Regions from separate parts of the Microbulbifer sp. ABM4_008 genome, predicted to be linked through region 1. Evidence: predicted binding sites of a transcription regulator. Region 1 holds the regulator's gene; each other region holds the start of a gene.
The links. The regulator sigma-54, encoded in region 1, starts transcription at its own class of promoters, with help from an activator protein. The targets are predictions, from matches to a motif close to TGGCACANNNNTTGCNNT.
Positions count from the first base shown of each region.

Region 2: the regulator sigma-54 is predicted to act here: its motif matches at 1,183-1,200, upstream of glnA (glutamate--ammonia ligase).
Region 3: the regulator sigma-54 is predicted to act here: its motif matches at 1,257-1,274, upstream of glnL (nitrogen regulation protein NR(II)).

Region 1 covers NZ_CM149970.1:955,925-959,204, forward strand. The annotation lists gene rapZ (RNase adapter RapZ) at 1-282, opposite strand, end outside; gene ptsN (PTS IIA-like nitrogen regulatory protein PtsN) at 388-849, opposite strand; gene hpf (ribosome hibernation-promoting factor, HPF/YfiA family) at 853-1,143, opposite strand; gene ACYX4J_RS04175 (RNA polymerase factor sigma-54) at 1,341-2,807, opposite strand; gene lptB (LPS export ABC transporter ATP-binding protein) at 3,002-3,280, opposite strand, start outside.
Region 2 covers NZ_CM149970.1:25,947-29,226, reverse strand. The annotation lists gene glnA (glutamate--ammonia ligase) at 1-1,099, opposite strand, end outside; gene thiI (tRNA uracil 4-sulfurtransferase ThiI) at 1,425-2,906, shown strand; gene typA (translational GTPase TypA) at 3,107-3,280, shown strand, end outside.
Region 3 covers NZ_CM149970.1:29,240-32,519, forward strand. The annotation lists gene glnA (glutamate--ammonia ligase) at 1-295, shown strand, start outside; gene ACYX4J_RS00120 (DUF4124 domain-containing protein) at 484-1,038, shown strand; gene glnL (nitrogen regulation protein NR(II)) at 1,355-2,437, shown strand; gene ntrC (nitrogen regulation protein NR(I)) at 2,441-3,280, shown strand, end outside.

The sequences.
Region 1 (3,280 bases):
CTCGCGGGCATCGAGATAGATAACATCACATTGAACCCCTGCCTCGCGCAAGGACTCAATAACACTGGGAGCCTGTCTAATGTCTTGCCAGAGGTTGCGGGCATCGACACCCAGGGCCAGAGGTGTGTTTTCTTTTGGCGGTTGTGCCTTGACCCTCTTAACCAGCTCCGGGAGCAGGCTGGTGGGAAGGTTGTCGATACAATTGAAGCCGACATCTTCCAGTAATTGCAGTGCAGAACTTTTTCCGGAGCCGGAGCGTCCACTAATTATCACCAAGCGCATGGAGAGCCCTTTTCTTTGATCAAGTCTTTATTATTTCGCTTGTTGCACTACCTGAACAACGAGGCGAATGTCAGCTCTGAGACTCAGTTACTAACAAAACCTCCTCTAGGCGGCTGCAGTACTATCAATAGCGAGGGCATATAGCTCATCACTACTTTGTGCTTGCCTTAGCTTATCTCTAACCTGGCTGCTGGAAAACAGAGCGGCGATTTCGGCTAGCGTATCCAGATGTTCCTGCTCAGCATCTTCGGGGACCAGAAGAGTAAATAGCAAATCGACAGGCTGGCGGTCGACAGAGTCAAAATCAATGGCGGGCTGGGTGGTACAGAGAACCCCAATGGGGCTATCACAGCCGGGCAGCCTGCAATGGGGAATGGCAACACCATCGCCGATACCGGTGGAACCAAGGCGCTCACGGGCGATCAGTTGGTTAAAAACTGTATCGGAATCGTGTTGGGGATATTGTTCGGCAATGGCCTGGGCAATATTGAGCAGTAGCTTTTTTTTGCTGCTCCCCGCCAGATGGCAAAGGCTAAGGCGGGGAGAGAGTAATGCTTCCAGTGTCATAGTTCAGCGATGGTTCTGCAACTTCTCTTTGTGTTTTTTCAGTTGGCGGTCCAGCTTATCGGTGAGCGCATCAATTGCCGCGTACATATCTCTGTCTTCGGATCCAGCACAGAGGTCGTGACCGTTTATATGTACCGTCGCCTCAGCTTTTTGGATCAGTTTTTCGACGGATAAAATTACTTGCGCGTTGGTGATGTTGTCGTAATGTCTGGACAGCTTCTCCATTTTGCTTTCGCAGTAGCTGCGCATAGGTGAGGTAACGTCGACGTGGTGGCCACTAATATTGATCTGCATGGATTTCTCCTTGAAAGGTGCATCACAAGCCGGCGCTCACCCCCTATCGGGTCGCAACCCTACTAGGAAGTGGGCCAGAATGGAAGGATACACTCAAATTTTGGATTTTGGTTGCAGGTTGGGGGCGGAAGGCGCCAGTAGCGTATGACTGGAGGTGGGTTAGGGGTCAGATTAATTGGCTGTGTTTGGGTTGTGACTTAAATGAGCCTCTTTCTCTCACTTGAGGAGGGGATACCCATAGATTCGCGGTATTTCGCTACCGTTCGGCGCGCAACCTTGATGCCTTGCTTGTCCAGCTCCTGAGTGATCTTGTTATCTGATAGCGGCTTTCGAGGTACTTCTGTGTCAATCAGCTTGCGAATCAGGGCTCGAATGGCGGTGGATGACGCATCCTCACCGGAATCTGTACTGACGTGGCTTGAGAAGAAATATTTGAGTTCGAAAACTCCCCGCGGAGTCAGCATATATTTTTGGGTGGTCACTCGGGATATGGTGGATTCATGCATGCCAATGGTTTCAGCAATATCTGCCAGAACCATTGGTCGCATTGCCTCTGGGCCTTCCTCAAAAAAGCCTTGCTGCTTATCCACAATGGACGTGGCGACCTTTAGCAGAGTGTCGTGGCGGCTCTGCAGGCTCTTCAAGAACCAGCGGGCCTCCTGCAAGTGATCCCGCATGAAATTGTTTTCCCGGGAGTTATCCGCCCGTTTTACCAAGGAGGCGTAGTGGCCATTAATCCGGATCTTTGGAGTGATTTCTGGATTGAGTTCGACCAGCCAGCGGTGATCCTTGCGGGACACAATAATATCGGGAATGACATAAGCGGGCTGTTCCCTGCTGAACTCCTCACCTGGATTGGGGGTAAGTGTCTGGATAAGGCGGATTACTTCGCCGAGCTGGGCTTCGTTGAGACGTGTGCGTCGGGTGAGTTGCCTGAAATCCCTTTTTCCAAGTAATTCCAAGTGGCGCTCAATGATGGTCTGCGCTTCGTTTAGCCACAGAGTTTCCGCTGGTAGCTGCTTGAGCTGGAGTTGAAGGCACTCTTGGAGGCTTCTGGCCCCGCAGCCAGCGGGTTCGAATTGTTGTACAGCTTTAAGGACTGCAACTACCTCATCTTCTTCGAGCTGAAGGGAGTTGGCCACGTCATCAACGGTGGTATTGAGGAGACCGTTTGGGTCGATGGCGTCAATAAGGTGCTCGCCGATCCATTTATCGTGACTGGAAAGTGCTGTCAGGTTTAATTGCCAGCGCAAGTGGTCTTGAAGTGTGTCGGTGGAAGAGTTGCGCTCAAAATTGGGGTCGTCGCCCTCGGCGGGACCACTGTAGCTGCTGTAAATGTCGTCCCAGTGAGAATCAACGGGCAGCTCTGTTGGAATATCCTGGTTCCAGTCGGAATCACCAAGCTCTTTTTCCTCAGCGGCTGCGTGGTTTAAATCCTCCCCTACAGCGGCTGGAGGCTCTTGTTGTGCGTTGCTCTCGGTATTGGCTGTTGCTTGTTGAGCCAGATCTTCACCCTCAGCTTCCAGCATCGGGTTGCTGTCGAGGGCTGCCTGGACTTCTTGCTGTAAATCTAGTGTGGAGAGCTGCAGGAGGCGTATTGCCTGCTGCAACTGGGGGGTCATAGTTAGCTGTGCGCCGAGTTTGAGCTGGAGAGACTGCTTCATAATTTAAAGTTGCAGGCCAGTGCGACAAAGGGTTCGTCAAAATTAACCCGAGATGGCGCAGACTACCTTGGCCCTCAAACTATTACAAGCAATAAGCATGCCGACTATTGCCTGCCAGGAGGTCGATTTCTATCTGAAGTGTGATATGTTTTTCGAAATTTTACCTATTTAGTTACGCCTGTCATCATTTGCCATTAAATGGTGAACTCGTGTCCCAAATAGACTTCGCGCACTTGCTGGTTAGCGAGGACATCATCGGGCGTGCCTGAGGCAATAATATGTCCCTCGCTAACGATATAAGCGGTTTCACAGATATCCAAGGTTTCTCTCACGTTGTGGTCTGTGATCAAGACGCCAATATCCCTGTCCCGCAAGTGGCGAATAATGTGTTTGATATCGTTCACTGAAATAGGGTCTACACCAGCAAAAGGTTCATCGAGCAAGACAAAGCTTGGGTCTGTAGCCAGGGCTCG
Region 2 (3,280 bases), 930 kb from region 1:
GGTTGGCGGTCGGGTCCGGGAAGCGAGTCTCGATGCGCTTGCCTTTCGGGGAGGGCACGAAAGGAATACGGATAGACGCAGAGCGGTTGCGCGCAGAGTAAGCCAGGATTACCGGCGCTTCGAAGCCAGGTACCAGACGCTTGTAAGAGTTGGTGGAAGCGTTGCACAGCGCGTTCAGGGCGCGAGCATGCTTAACGATACCGCCGATGTAGTACAGAGCAGCTTCGGACAGACCAGCGTAGGCGTCACCGGCAAACTGGTTTACGCCATCCTTGCTAAAGGACTGGTGAACGTGCATACCGGAACCGTTATCGCCAACCAGCGGCTTGGGCATAAAGGTCGCGGTCTTGCCGTAGGCGTGGGCAACGTTGTGTACAGCGTACTTGAGGATCTGTACTTCGTCCGCTTTCTTAGTCAGGGTGTTGGCGGCAACGCCGATCTCACACTGGCCAGCAGTACCCACTTCGTGGTGATGCACTTCTACGCGCAGGCCCATCTGTTCCATCGCAGAACACATTGCGGCGCGAACGTCGTGCAGGGAATCCACCGGAGGAACCGGGAAGTAACCGCCTTTAACGCCGGGACGGTGACCAATATTGCCTTCTGCAAAGTTGTGACCTGAGGACCAGGCTGCTTCTTCGGAGTTGATCTTGTAGAAGGCGCCGCCCATTTCGGCACCCCAGGTGATGTCGTCGAATACGAAGAACTCGGGCTCGGGACCGAACAGAGCGGTGTCACCCAGACCAGTGGACTTCAGGTATTCCTCAGCGCGCAATGCGATGGAGCGAGGATCTCGCTCGTAACCCTGACCGGTAATTGGGTCGACGATGTTACAGCGAATGATAACAGTGCTCTCATCGGTGAAGGGGTCGAGGAAAGCGGTCTCGTCGTCCGGCATCAGGATCATGTCGGATTCGTTGATGCCCTTCCAACCGGCGATGGAAGAACCATCGAACATTTTGCCTTCTTCAAAGAACTCACCGTCAACTTCCGACGCAGGGATGGAAACGTGTTGTTCTTTACCCTTGGTATCGGTAAAGCGCAGGTCTATCCATTTCGCTTCACTTTCATTAATCAAACCGAGCGTTTTCGCTGACATTGCAGTCCTCCAGGTCTTGAAAAGTAATTGGTCGCTATGCCTTGCTGTCGCTGCCGGCATTCACTCTCTACCTGGCGTGAAATAAAGCAAGGAGTGTGCCAAATTAGGGCAATCGCCTCATAGTCCCGGTTGGCGCCGGTGCGAGCCCCAGCAAAGTGCTGACGCAGCCAGGATAGATGTATTGTGGCCGAGCAGCCACATAAATACGCACCAAAATAGAACATATTTGTTCTCGCTTCGCCCGCAAACAGTGCACAACCAACTTGGCTCTGGCTAGTTTATAATGCCGCACCTTCTATCAACATGCGGTACCCCACGGATTCCCATGCACTTTGTCGTCAAGTTTTTTCCAGAGATCACCATCAAGAGCAACCCTGTGCGCAAGCGCATGTCGCGCCAGCTCAAGGACAACCTGCAGCGCCTGCTGCGCCAGCTGGACGACCGTATCCAGGTGCGAAAGGATTGGGAAAAGATCGATGTGATCGCGCCCGATGCTGTGTCCCACCTGGGTGGACGTATCGAAGAGGTGCTCTCTCACACCCCCGGCATCGCCAACTTCTCCCGCGTGCGCCAGTTCCCCCTGGGTGACCTGCACGACATGTACGAGAAAACCCTGTCGGTTTGGGGCGCAGCCCTGAAAGACAAGACTTTCTGTGTACGGGTTAAACGCACCGGCAAACACGACTTCCAGTCTCTGGATGTGGAACAGTATGTGGGTGGCGGCCTCAACAAGAATACCGAGGCATCCGGAGTCAAACTGAAAAACCCCGACATCACCGTTAAGCTGGAGATCCGCCACGACAAGCTCAACGTGATCGAAGAGCAGCATCCCGGCCTGGGCGGCTTCCCCCTGGGCACGCAAGACCCGGTTTTGTCACTGGTCTCCGGTGGCTTCGACTCTACCGTGGCCAGTTACATGACCATGAAGCGCGGTATCCGCACCCACTTCCTGTTCTTCAACCTGGGCGGACGCCAGCACGAGCTGGGCGTGAAAGAAGTCGCCTACTATCTGTGGAACAAATACGGCGCTTCCCACCGGGTGCGCTTTATCACCGTGCCGTTTGACGAAGTAGTGGCAGAGATTCTCGAGCGGGTCGACGACTCCCATATGGGCGTTATTTTGAAGCGCATGATGCTGCGCGCCGCCGATGTGATCGCCAAGGAACTGGAGGTGGACGCCGTAGTCACCGGTGAAGCCATCGCCCAGGTTTCCAGCCAGACCCTGAAAAATCTGTCGGTGATCGACAGTGTTACCAATACCCTGGTATTGCGCCCACTGATCACCACCGACAAGACCGATATTATCCGCACCTCCCGGGCCATCGGCACTGAAGAGTTCGCCGCCAATATGCCGGAATACTGCGGCGTTATCTCGGTAAAACCCACCACCCGCGCCAAGATTGAAAAAGTGGAGTCCGAGGAAAACCGCTTCGATTTCACCGTCCTCGATCGCGCTATCAGCAATCGGGTGATGCAAAATATTGATCAGGTGATCGAAGAAGTCGATGGCGAAGCACCGGATGTGGAGATCCGCGAAGAGCCGGGCAGCGCTGTGGTTATCGATATCCGCCACCCGGATGAGGAGGAGCTGGATCCACTGGAGCTTGGCTGTGAGGTGCAGACTATTCCTTTCTACCGTCTCAACAACAGCTTTGCCCACCTGGACCAAGAGCGTGAGTACCTCCTGTATTGCTCCAAAGGCGTTATGAGCCGCCTGCACGCCTCACACCTGTTGGACGAAGGTTTTCGCAATGTGGGCGTGCTGCGCCCGCTGATTCCCCACAGACCGGAAACCATTAAGAAGTAACTTCTGCTCAAGGCGCGGGCAATTACCGCCCGCGCGGGTTTTAAAGCGATCAGCGCCCCGGGGCGGTGATTTTTTACTCAAAATCACTCCCAATTGTCATGCGGCCCCCCTATAATCGCCGCCTTTGGCCGGAATGCTGCTGTAGAAACCCCGCAGGCCCCCGCCCCGACTTACCAAGATTTAACGCCCAGAGGCCCCCAGTGATAGAGAATCTGCGCAATATTGCGATTATCGCCCACGTAGACCATGGCAAAACCACCCTTGTGGACAAGCTGTTGTCCCAGTCCGGCACTCTCGACCGCCGCGACGAAGGCGCCGAGCGCGTCATGGACTCCAACGATCAAGAGCGTGAGCGTGGCATCACCATCCTGGCG
Region 3 (3,280 bases), 930 kb from region 1:
CGCCGCACTGCTGATGGCGGGTCTCGACGGTATCAAGAACAAGATCCACCCTGGCGATGCTGCGGACAAGGACCTGTACGATCTGCCGCCGGAAGAGTTGGCTGAGTACCCGACTGTCGCTTCCAGCCTGGAAGGCGCCCTGGATGCTCTGGATCAGGATCGCGAGTTCCTGACAGCCGGTGGTGTATTCACTAACGATGCTATCGATGCCTACATCGAGCTGAAGCGTGAAGAAGTAGAGCGCCTGAACATGACCACTCACCCGGTTGAGTTCGATATGTACTACTCCGTGTAATGGCGACCGGCATCACGATGATGCCGTCGAGCTGTTCTCGAAAAGCCCGCGCCACCCTGGTGCGGGCTTTTTTATTGCGAGTACACTGTCAGTGGAAGTGAATTGAGTGCCGCTATGCGGAGGCTCAGGAATATCCCATTGGCCCGATCTGGGAAGAAAGGAGCGTCCGCCCTGCGGTCGAAAACACTATGGCAAGGTTTTGGCAATTAAAGGCCCTGTTACTCGCAATGCCTCTGGTGGCAGTTGCGGCTTCTCAAGAGAATGAAGAGGCTGGCGCGATCTACAAAGTGGTTGGGCCCGATGGCCAGGTCAGTTTTAGCGATACACCACCGGCAAATGGCAACTCAGAGAAAGTGGATTTAGCCCCAATCAATATTCAGCCAATTGCGCTGCCCCGCCAGCTGCCCACAAGAAAGCTGTCGCCCAAAAGTGATGATGGAGAGTTGGGGCCGGTATCGATTCGAATTGTGAGTCCAATTAATGAGGCGACTATTCCGCCAGGGCAGACACTGATAGCGCTTCAGGTGGATGTGGCCCCCAATTATCCAGAGGGCGCTAGCTTTTATGCGGTTATTGATGGGCAGCGCTGGCAGGGAAGTTCGGCTGGTAACTCCCTGGATATCTCCGCCCTGGTCCGCGGTACCCATACGCTCAAGGCGGTTCTGCTAGGGCCCAAAGGGCAAGTATTGGCCCAGTCGCAAACGATCACAATTCATGTCAAGCGCCCGATAGCTCGGGGGTGAATGTTTGAGGGAGTGCAAAGCTCCCGCTACCCCTTACTTCGCTCTAAAGTCCGCCTGCCTGTTTTTTGACCTATGCACCTTAATGGTGCATTCTCTCTGTGGTCGGCGGCATCCTATTTCTGAGACTGAATACTCGCAATGCCGTTGTTGCTAATCGCGCACTGATTGTGTCCGGTTGAAGCTGCTTCCGCCTACAAATGCCAGCTTATGCGCCATTTTGGTTTGCTTTTTGCACTGACTAGATACAGCGCTAGTTTGCTGGGGGTGACCAAAGGGAGTTTGGTCAGAGCCTCGGAATGAATCGGAAATTTTGTGAATGCTGAATGATCGCCAGTTGCGCCAATTACTCGATAGCCTGACTTCCGCAGTGTTGGTGCTGGATGAAAACTTATCGCTTTGCTATTTGAACAATGCTGCTGAGGACTTGTTTGCCGCCTCCAGTACCCGGGTTAAAGGCTCGAAGTTGGAGGAGGTGGTGCGAGAATCTCCCACTGCCTATGAGGCTATGCGGGAAGCATTGCGCAAAAATGAGAAGTATACAGTGCGCCGGGCCAGTTGGAGGTTGAACAATCTTGAAACCCGGACCGTGGATTACTCAGTCAGCCCGGTCCCCGAGTTTTCTGTGCTACTTGTGGAAGTGCAGCCGATGGATCGCCTGTTGCGAATTGCCAGGGAAGATGCGCTGCTCAGTGCCCAGGAAACGACACGAAACCTGGTTCGCGGTATGGCCCATGAGGTCAAGAACCCCCTCGGTGGTATCCGCGGGGCGGCACAACTATTGCAGCGCGAGTTGCCGGACCGGGAGTTAGACGAATATACACAGATTATCATCGAGGAAGTGGATCGCCTGCGCAATCTGGTTGACCGTTTATTGGGACCACGCCAGCCGGTAGTACTGGAGCCGGTTAATGTGCACGAGGTTCTGGAGCGGGTTGCCCAATTACTGGATGCAGAGTGTATCGGTGAGCTTCAAATTCGCAGGGACTACGATCCGTCTATTCCCGATGTTCCCGCCGATAGCGAACAATTGATTCAGGCGCTGCTTAATATTGCCCGCAACGCCATGCAAGCCATCGATGAAAGTATTGGCCTCAGTAGTGGGGAGATGGTATTGCGTACGCGTATCCAGCGCCAATTCACCATTGGCCGCCGCAACTGCCCATTGGTCTGCCGTATAGAAATTGAAGATAACGGCCCGGGCATACCGGAGGAAATTCGCGAGCGGATATTCTTCCCGATGATATCCGGCCGCGCCGAGGGTTCAGGTCTTGGACTTTCAATTTCCCAGAACATTATTAATCAGCACAAGGGGCTGATTAAGTGTGACAGCCAACCCGGCCGTAGCATTTTCCAAATTTATCTGCCCCTGACTACCGAATTAGCTAATACAGGAACCTAGAGAATGAGTAATCGCGTTTGGATTATTGACGACGACAGATCAATCCGCTGGGTGCTGGAGAGAGCGCTATCGCGTGAGGGAATTGATACCCAGTGTTACGAGAGTGGCGACCGCGCCCTGGATGATTTCTATAGCGATTCACCGGATGTAGTAATCAGTGATATCCGCATGCCGGGCTCCGATGGCTTTAAATTGTTGCAGCGTTTCCAGGCTGAACGACCGAGTCTGCCGATAATTATTATGACTGCGCACTCGGACCTGGATAGCGCGGTAGCTGCTTACCAAGGGGGAGCCTTTGAATACCTGCCTAAGCCATTTGATATTGATGAGGCCGTAGCGGTAACCCGGCGCGCATTGATGCACGCCAGTGAACAGAGTGCTGAAGAACGGGTTGAGCCGGAAAATGGTCAGGGTAATAAAGAAATTATTGGAGAAGCGCCGGCGATGCAGGAGGTCTTCCGTGCGATTGGCCGTTTGTCTCACTCCAATATCACCGTTTTAATCAACGGTGAATCCGGCACCGGTAAGGAGTTAGTGGCGCAGGCTCTGCACAATCACAGTCCGCGCAGGGATAAGCCATTTATTGCATTGAATATGGCGGCTATACCCAAGGACCTGATGGAGTCTGAATTATTTGGCCATGAAAAAGGGGCCTTTACCGGTGCCAGCTCCCAGCGTGCCGGACGTTTTGAACAGGCCAATGGTGGCACCCTGTTTCTAGATGAAATTGGTGATATGCCCGCAGATACGCAAACCCGGTTATTGCGCGTGTTGGCTGATGGTGAATTTTACCGTGTCGGTGGCCACACCCCGGTCAAAGTGGATGTGCGTATTATTGCGGCG